DNA from 3 places in the Cytobacillus sp. Hm23 genome. Region 2 is predicted to be linked to each of the others. Evidence: riboswitches for the same ligand, from Rfam matches in the RefSeq annotation. Region 2 holds a riboswitch; each other region holds the start of a gene.
The links. A riboswitch is a leader RNA that binds a small molecule or an ion and turns the genes downstream of it on or off. The one in region 2 is predicted to bind cobalamin.

Region 1 (3,288 bases), on a different contig from region 2:
GAAGAAATAAAAAAGGCTTTTAATTCCATAATTTTTAAACTTTATTTAGACACAGAAGAAGGAGAAAGAATTGAAAAGGAATATAAAGTTGGTAAGTTAATTAAATTCGATAGCAACGAAAGTTCTTTAAACAACTGGTGAGGTAGTTTTAAAAAAACTATTGATGGGGGTATTGAAATGAAAATAAGCAAAAGCAATGCTGAACATTACATATGGGGGGATAACAGTGACGGGTGGCACTTAGTGAAAAATCAAAATTTAAGTGTTATTCATGAACGTATGCCAGCTAATACGTCTGAATCAAATCATTATCATAAAGAAGCACACCAATTTTTCTTTGTCTTATCAGGAATAGCAACCATTATAGTAAATGGTAAAGAGATAACCTTAAATCCTCAAGAAGGAGTTGAAGTTCCTCCTTTGCTACCTCACCAAATGTGTAACAAGTCAAATAATGAAGTTGAGTTTATCTTGATATCTCAACCTTCAAGTAAAGGTGATAGGTTTTTGGTAGATTAAATTGTTTGAACAATTTGGAGATGTATTCTAAACATAATTTAAGCAACTTCAATACTCTATTTCATCATGATGAAGAATTTTGCTCCTAAAATAAAACATTTAATATAAACCTCGTCCTAAAAGATATTACTTTTTCCAAAATGGGTCAACTAGAAAAATGAATCGCTGATCTTATAATCCGAATGCGCGTTTCTTTAAGAAACGTGCCTTTTTCCTTTTTTTGTGCTTTATCATTTTTCGGTCAGAAGACCCCCACTTCAAACCGAAAATGATGGAGGAGAATCCGTTGTCATAAACACTTACAAAAAACAATTAGGACATTTCAAAATCAACAAGGAAAACTCAATATCAATTGGTTTATCTGATGCTAACCTTACTGGATTTCTTACAGACTATTTCTTTACACACTCAGACACTGGGGAGAAATATCTGTATGGAATAGTGAATATGTCTAAAAATGTAAAAGAAATAAGAGTTAGTTATGATTTACCTAAGACGAACAATTTGCCATCAGAAAGGATTACAAGAAAGTCTTCAGTAGAAAATAATTTGTTCTTGTTTAATATGGGTGATAACACAGAAATGGGTGTAAATTGTTGTTTTCTTTTTATGATGGAGATGGCAATTTAATTAAAAAGTCTTCTGAGTTTGCTTATTAAACAAACAATGGGGGGTCTTGAAGGCTATTATCAATCTCTTTTTTATTTTTATTGAATTCGCACCATTAATAATGAAAAAAAGACAGTTTAAGAGCTATTTGACGGAAAGTTTTTAGAAAGGGTAAACAACGCATAAAAATGTTAAGTGGCGTGTAGTTCAATATATTTTTTATTGCAAGAAATGTCAAAACCTATTATAATTTAAATGGAAATTCAATATTTAGTAGTATAATTAAGTTGATAATACAATATTTTGTTATCTAGTAAAAAAGGTGTCGGAAAATCGACATAGGTGTTCGGAAAATATGGAACATCTCTTTATAGGGAATTTGGTGAAAATCCAAAACTGTACCCGCAACTGTAAGTGCTGATGAAATAAGCGAAACCACTGTGAAGTACGATTTCATGGGAAGGGCTTAAAGTAAAGCGAAGCACAAGTCAGGAGACCTGCCTTTTTTATGAAGTGCTATTTTCTTCGGGAGTTGGGAGAATAGGACGAGGAGAAGAAAAATCATTCAAACATTTTTTTTGAATGATTTTTCTTAAAAGGGTGATAATTCTCTCTTTTACATATCCATCGTTCTGTTCGCTCATCTTACTAAGGATGAGCTTTTTTATATTTTAGGATGAACAGGGTCTAGCTCTGCCTTCTAACCTATTGAATCACCACACAATATAACTAGCTTGTGAAATGTTTTCATTGCATGTAGGTGGCAAGCGAGATTCATACGCATTTTTATTAAAAGGGGATGGAAAGAATGCAAAAGGTATTAGTTGAGTATCAGCAGCTGGCTGATGGTACGTCTGAAATGGTTTTAGATTATGTTCAAAAAATAGCTGATAGATTTCCTCATTTATCATTTGATGAATATCGAGAGAAATTGATGCTAGCATTTGAGAATAAAGATGAATGGCATAATGACCAACTAACTAACGTGTTAATATTATCAGCATTGGAAAGAATTACAGCGTTAGAGCCTGATTGGACATTCTTTGCTGCAAATATATACCTTGATTCGCTTTATCAAAAAGCGGCTAAAAATAGAGGTAAGCAGTCAGGTTGCCAATATGGTTCCTTTTATCAATTGCTATTAAAGCTGACAGAGATGGGAATTTATAGTCCGAAATTACTGGCACAATATTCAAGAGAAGAAATTGATTTATTAGCAGACATTATCGTACCAGAGCGGGATCAACATTTTACATATATCGGTTTATTAACATTATCGGATCGCTATTTGGCGAAGTCTCATCAAGGAGAAGTATTTGAGCTACCACAAGAGCGATTTCTCATCATTGCAATGACATTGATGAGTAACGAAAATAAGGAAAATAGATTAGCACTTATTAAGGAATCGTATTGGGCACTTTCTAATTTGTATATGACGGTTGCAACACCAACACTTGCTAACGCTGGAAAAAGCTATGGTCAGTTATCAAGTTGTTTTATAGATACAGTTGATGATAGCTTGCAAGGAATATATGATTCAAATACAGATATCGCGAATTTATCTAAAAATGGTGGAGGGATAGGTGTTTATTTAGGAAAAATTAGAGCGAGAGGTAGTGACATAAAGGGTTTTAAAGGTGTTTCATCAGGGGTTATACCTTGGATGAAGCAGTTAAATAATACGGCGGTCTCTGTTGACCAGCTTGGTCAAAGGCAAGGAGCGATTTCAGTTTATTTAGATGTATGGCATAAGGATATATTGTCGTTTCTTGATACGAGATTAAACAACGGAGATGAAAGGCTACGTACACATGATCTATTTACCGGAGTGTGTATACCTGATGTATTTATGGAGGTTGTTGAAAAACGAGGTGAATGGTATCTTTTTGACCCACACGAAGTAAGAAAAACAATGGGTTTTTCATTAGAGGATTATTTTGATGAGGAGCTTGGCAAAGGGTCTTTCCGAGATAAATATTGGGAATGTGTCAACAATCCTAGACTTTCAAAAGAAGCTGTAACGGCGATAGATATTTTCAAGGCTATTATGATTTCACAGTTAGAAACAGGAACACCATATATGTTCTACCGAGATACAGCAAATAGAGCAAACCCAAACAGACATAAAGGAATGATATATTGTAGTAATTTGTGTACAGA
Region 2 (3,288 bases):
TATCGTCGACAAGGTCATAGCGTAAAGTTTTTAATTTTTCTTTGATGTTATTAAGTTGAAAGTTTTGTCTATAAGACGGTTTGATTTCATTTTTTATATGATAGTTTTCATACGTCAAATATGCACCGATTAAATTACTTTCTTCTTTTAAATAAAGCTGTACTTCCTCTATTAAAAAGTTTTCATGTTGAAAGCTATGCTCTGAACTGCCTGTATCAATTAAAAAATCGACTGCTTCTTTTTTTAATGGAATATGTAGGAAATCAGAACAAATAAATAAGATATTTTTCTGTTCTTCATAAGTTTCTAAAATACTTTTTAATACGTAATGTCGTTGGTAATCATGATCAACCGCAATATAGAGGCAATCTTTAGGCAAGGAGTTATATATATGCCTTAATGAGAAACCAATTCCGGTACCAAGATGGAGCAATATTTTATGCGTTAATTGTTCAAAATTAACCCTTTTATAAAACCAGTCAACAGCCTGATATAGGTGATCTAAATATTTTTCATCTGTTTCCTTAATGTAATCTGATATAAAATAGTTGAATTCATTCATCATATGACTTGGACTTTTAACGTGGTAAGCATGATGAATGGTTTGTGGGGTGAAGAGAATTCCGTCTTTAATAAAGTGTTGATGCTCACAGTTACATTGAAGAACACCATGTAAGATTTGATTGTTAACGATGTCTCCATTTTTAATGCTTAAAGCAGCGCTGCATTTTTTACATTCTAAAAGTGGGAGCACTGATAAGCTCATACCCATTTTAAGCTGTTTAGGTTTATTCGTTGTATTTAAATGGGTAAGTTCATTTTGCAAATTTTGTCTCGTTTCTTCGTATTCGACTATTTTATGTTCTATCGTATGTAGCTTTTCTACAAAAATCTCTTTGTAAAATTCGTTATTTTCTAGTGCGGATAATTTACCAAGTCTTTTATATTGAAAGATTGTTTTTATTTCACTTAACGAAAAGCCGAGGTTTTTTAAGTAAATAATATCCTTTACATCTCTGTGACACTGTTCATCAAATTGATACTGTCCGGATGTTTTCTCAGGTGTTATTAAGCCAAGGTCTATGTAGTGTCTAGTTGTATTTATGCTTATTTTATTTTCTTTAGAAAATTGTCCTATTTTCATAGTTAGTCACCTTAACTTTGTTTTATTAGAAATCAAATTAATATTTATTATATTATACACGTACTATTAGGAATTTCCTTTCACAAATATACATGATATGAAAAAAGCTAGACTCATAATTTAATTTAGAATATACTGAATTATAACAACTGAATGATGAAATAAACAGGTGTTGTGCATAAGTAAAAGCTGTGTACAACTTAAAAGGGAAGTTCGGTGTAAAGCCGACGCGGTTCCCGCCACTGTAAGTCTGAGCAACCTGCATATGTGTCACTGTTTCGTAAAGAAATGGGAAGGCGCAGGAAGTGTTGAAGATAAGTCAGGAGACCTGCCTGTTTAAGTAACACGATTGTAACCTACGGGAATATAGGGAGGTGTTGTTAAGAATTAGTATGTAAACATATAGTTAATACTGACTTTTTCTGAGCACTCGATCCTTTATGGTTTGAGTGCTCTTTTTATTTTACATAAAGGCTCTTTCGGAATCTTCTAATTTTGTGTAGTAACCACGAGCAATATTCGTGTGTATCAATATATTTGGAATCAGCCTTTATAAACATGGGGGAGAGCTTTCACTGATGAAAAGAAAACATGCTTGGCTATTCGTAACAATTATTATTGGTTTGACTAGTTATTTTTGGCTGAATTCATTTCGGCCAGTATATGCGATGCACATAATGGAGGGCTTTCTGCCGGTTGGGTGGGCTATTTTTTGGTGGGTTTTAACGATTCCATTTTTGGCTGTTGGGATGTACTCCATCCGAAAAAAAGTGAAAGAAAACCCCGAGGTGAAGACGATGCTTGGGCTATCAGGGGCGTTTGCATTTGTGTTGTCAGCATTAAAAATCCCTTCTGTAACTGGAAGTAGTTCACATCCGACTGGTGTTGGGCTAGGTACTGTACTTTTTGGTCCAACAGTCATGAGTGTATTAGGGACGATTGTATTAATGTTTCAATCATTATTGCTAGCTCATGGCGGTATCACAACACTCGGTGCAAATGCATTTTCAATGGCTGTTGTAGGACCAATGGTTACATATTTTGTATTTAAAGCAGGTTTGAGAGTGAATTTCTCTTTTGCAGTCTCAGTTTTTTTAGCAGCCATGTTAGGAGATCTAAGTACTTATACTGTGACAGCTTTTCAGTTGGCTCTGGCATTTCCGACTGAGGTTGGAGGAGTTGTAGCATCTTTTATCAAATTTGGTGGGATTTTCTCTTTCACACAAATTCCTTTAGCAGTGAGTGAGGGACTATTAACAGTAGTAGTTATGAACTTGCTTGCAAAATACAATGTTCGAGAATTACAGCTATTAAATGTTCCAGTTAGTATGAGTTCAAAAAAAGCTTAGAACAACAAGGTAGTATTTTGAGCAAAAAGAGAAGTAACTCAATTAGTTATGCTACAGCTATTTTTCCAGTTTTTAGGATTCTGATCGTATATGATTTTTTTCACTTACATTTGAGTATCTGATGTGTATGAAATAATTTTCTTAGTTTTTAGCGAAGAAAAGATGCCCTGAACTAGTTATATTCTTGTTTAGCTTTTATTACGAAAAGTAACAATTAATGCGAAAACAGCTATTTGAAACAAGGAGGTATGTTAATTAATGAAAAATCTGATTTTAATAGTGTTGGTCATCTTGTTGGCTATTGTTCCTTTAGTACTACAGCAGGATGCTGAATTTGGTGGGGCAGATGGACAAGCTGAAGAAGCGATTGGTGAAATAGCACCTAATTATGAGCCTTGGTTCAACGTATTATGGGAGCCACCAAGCGGTGAGATAGAAAGCTTGCTATTTTCCTTACAAGCGGCCATAGGTGCAATTATAATCGGCTATGTTATCGGCTATGGTAGAGCAAGAAAAAAATTCTCCACTGAATCTTCTAGTGAGGTGAAGCATGCTTCGGATTGACCAGCTTGCTTATTTGAATCAGCTAAGACATGTTCACCCTATTGAGAAAGCAGTTTTCACATTTTTATTTTTGTTTTTCTGTCTTATTACAAAAAGTGAAGTCATTGCTGTTATAACTTTGTTAATCATGAGCATGGCAATAGTTTTTGGTGCGAAAATCTCAGTACGTGATTATATAAAGCTACTTTTATTACCATCATTTTTTTTGCTTTCAAGTATTATACCTATTCT
Region 3 (3,288 bases), on a different contig from region 2:
ACTCTTCACCAAATGAGAATGCATTTAACTCTCTTCCATTTACGAGTAGTAATACAGTGCCTACCATATAAAAAGGTAGAATAATCTTAATATAATCCCAACCCCTCATCGCTACACTACCTAATAACCAGTTAATGATTTGTCTTAATTCTTCACCAGTAAGTGCAATCATTAAAGAAATAATAGATCCTAAAAATGAGCTAAATATAATACCAGTTAAAATGATCGTTTCCACAGACATTGTTTTCTCAACCGCCCGGGCAAACACTAATACGAGTATGAGAGATAGAAAGGCAAAAGAAATACTAAATATCGGTAAAGTAAATTTCCCTATAAAAGGGATATGAATACCAAAAAAAAGCACAATTACTGCTCCAACTGATGCTCCAGAAGATACTCCGAGTGTATAAGGGTCTGCTAATGGGTTTTTTAACAACCCTTGAAATGCAGCCCCTGCAATCGCTAGAGAAGATCCAACTATAAAAGCTAGGATCACTCGGGGTAAGCGTATTGCCATAATAATATTAACTACTGCTGTATCAAGCGTCTCTATTGATCCTAAATGAAAAACACTATAAAAAAGAACGTTTAAAATAGTAGAAAAGGGAATCGATAACGTCCCTATCGAAACCCCTAACAAAATTGAAAATATTACAAAACATACAGTAATAATATATGGTAGAACACGGCTTTTATTGATAAATGTCAGGATAGACAGCTTTTGCAAGTTCTTCTACTCCTTCAATTAAACGTGGACCAGAGATTGTTACTAAATCCGAGTTAATATCGAATACGAGCTTATCCTTAACTGCTGGTACCTCTTGCCAAGCATCTCGATTTAATACTTGTTCTACTGCATTTTCAACATAATACCCATATGTAATAACAATAACATCTGGATTAAGTAATACCGCATCTTCCTCAGTAAATTGTGGCCAACCTTCTTGATCACCAGCAGCATTTATTGCTCCAATCGCTTCGAGCATTTCATGCATAAAAGTACCTTTTCCAGTTGTATATAATTGAGCATCTACCTCTATCCAAACTACCTTTTGATCAGCTTCTTTAATTTCTGCTGATTTCTCTTTAATAAGATTCAATTTTTCTGTCATATCACTTATGATCTTGTCTGCATTTTCTTCTGTTCCTGTAACAGTGCCAATCATTTTAATTGAGTCATATACTGCTTGAAATGATGTTGCATCGTTAACAACGACCACGTTTATACCAGCATCTCGTAGTTGTTGAAGACCTTCAGTAGAGCTATGCGCACTTGAGGCATGGGCAAGAACGACGTCTGGGTTTAATGAAATTATCTTTTCAACATTAAATTTTGCTCCTCCAACCCTTTCTATCTCGGCTACTTCTGGTGGATAATTAGCCCAATCACCAACACCAACCATTTTATCACCTAAACCTAACGCAAAAGCTATTTCTGTATTACTGGGAATTATCGACACAATTGCTTGTGGCTCTTCTTCTATTGTCACTTCATTACCTAATCCATCCGTAATTGTTACTGGAAAGCTAGACTCTGCTTTATCATCAACTTTAGTTTCCTGTTCTCCGTTTGTAGACTCTGATTTATCATCAACTTTAGTTTCCTGCTCTCCGTTTGTAGAGGCAGCATTATTATTAACCTCTGTTTGACCGCAACCTACTAATAAAATGAATGATAAAATAACGATAAAGACAGTGGGGAAGTACTTTTTAATGTTTAACATCTTTTTTTCTCCTTCTTTTTTAATATGGCTGTTTTCGCAATGATTGTTGTTTTTCGTATTAGGAAATAGGAAATACACATGTTCACAACTAGAGTTTCGTGGCATCTTTTCTTCTATACAACGATGAGAATGATTTTAATCCTCTGTTGGTAGGAAACAATAATGTTTAAGAAATAAGCCTAAATAGAAATAAGCCCATCCGAATTGGATGAGCTGTTAGACGGCATCATAAATGTATTGTTATTAATAAATACACTACTCGACCGTCTCAATACTCAATCCCCGAAGAATTGAAAACGTATATAGTGCTTGGCAGGTCTACTGACTTATGCTTCATCCTACTTTGATCCTTCCCATATGGCTAACAATATGTATAATATTATTATTCCATACAGTGGTAATATCATTTCGTCCACAAATACAGTTGCGGGGGCAGTTCTAGATTCACACTAGAATTCCCTTTTAAGTCTTTATGAGAATGTTTTAAAATTCTCTTTATTCTGTAGTATAAAAGAAAAGACACCTAGCACTATTTATTTTTTAGGCTGTATACGCATTTATTATTGTTATTCATGCAAAGACGTTAAGTATAAAGCTGATTGCTTAAAATCCACTTCTATCATTCTAATTTATTAACAATAGTAACACCATATACGAAATGAGCCTCTTTAAAATTTCTTTTTCATAATACCCGATTATTAATATATTGACAAGAATAATCTGACTGCTTGTCAAAAACTTAACATGACATAATTGCGCATTTATTATTGTGGAATAAAGAATGAAAATGTAGTTCCTTCATCTATTTTACTATGAACAAAGATGTTTCCATCGTGTGCCTCTATCAAATTCTTTGCAATGGCTAAGCCAAGACCAGTACCTGAACGTCCACGCGTTCGAGCTTTATCTGCTTTATAGAAGCGTTCAAAGACAAATGGTAAGTCCTCCTCAGGAATACCTGACCCAGAGTCTTTGACGTCAATTTTCAAACCATCTTTTATAGAATTTACTTGTACAACAACAGTTCCCTGCTCATCAGTATAACGTATTGCATTATCAATTAGATTTGTTAATACTTGTTCAATCCTATCAGGATCAAACATAATTGTGTTATGTACTACGTTAATATGCACATCCAATGTAATTAACTTATCCTGTGCCAATCCTTGAAATTTGCGAATTATTCTTTGAATGTAAGGCTGAATATCTATCTCTTCTAAATGCAAATTTAAATGACCAGCTTCCATTCTAGCTAAATCCAGCAGTTCATTCACTAGCCTACCCATACGTAAAGATTCATCATATATTACTTTTGCGATATCTTTCTTTTCTTGATCGCTACTAGCAATATCATCAATGATCGCTTCACTATATCCTTGTAACATAGAAATTGGTGTTCTTAATTCATGGGAAACATTCGCAATAAAATCTTCTCGTAGCTTGTCTAACCTTCGTTCTTCAGTCATATCTCGAAGTACTGCGACAGCTCCTCTGACAAATTTATTATCATATAACGGACTCATGACGATAACCCAATTCCTACCTTGTAAAGTGATTTCTATCG

Region 1: it holds a riboswitch for cobalamin, as region 2 does, so the genes downstream of both, ACSVDA_RS03750 (ribonucleoside-diphosphate reductase subunit alpha) here and ACSVDA_RS23040 (energy-coupling factor ABC transporter permease) in region 2, are expected to answer to the same signal.
Region 3: it holds a riboswitch for cobalamin, as region 2 does, so the genes downstream of both, ACSVDA_RS22245 (ABC transporter substrate-binding protein) here and ACSVDA_RS23040 (energy-coupling factor ABC transporter permease) in region 2, are expected to answer to the same signal.

The regions. Positions count from the first base shown of each region.
Region 1 is NZ_JBPXRQ010000004.1:39,744-43,031, reverse strand. Features, by position in the region: gene ACSVDA_RS03765 (hypothetical protein) at 1-141, shown strand, start outside; gene ACSVDA_RS03760 (cupin domain-containing protein) at 178-519, shown strand; gene ACSVDA_RS03755 (hypothetical protein) at 742-1,149, shown strand; cobalamin riboswitch at 1,435-1,647, shown strand; gene ACSVDA_RS03750 (ribonucleoside-diphosphate reductase subunit alpha) at 1,937-3,288, shown strand, end outside.
Region 2 is NZ_JBPXRQ010000060.1:14,792-18,079, reverse strand. Features, by position in the region: gene ACSVDA_RS23045 (MerR family transcriptional regulator) at 1-1,144, opposite strand, end outside; cobalamin riboswitch at 1,295-1,494, shown strand; gene ACSVDA_RS23040 (energy-coupling factor ABC transporter permease) at 1,723-2,493, shown strand; gene ACSVDA_RS23035 (energy-coupling factor ABC transporter substrate-binding protein) at 2,752-3,057, shown strand; gene cbiQ (cobalt ECF transporter T component CbiQ) at 3,044-3,288, shown strand, end outside.
Region 3 is NZ_JBPXRQ010000054.1:13,145-16,432, reverse strand. Features, by position in the region: gene ACSVDA_RS22250 (FecCD family ABC transporter permease) at 1-727, opposite strand, end outside; gene ACSVDA_RS22245 (ABC transporter substrate-binding protein) at 693-1,715, opposite strand; cobalamin riboswitch at 2,019-2,266, opposite strand; gene ACSVDA_RS22240 (ATP-binding protein) at 2,489-3,288, opposite strand, start outside.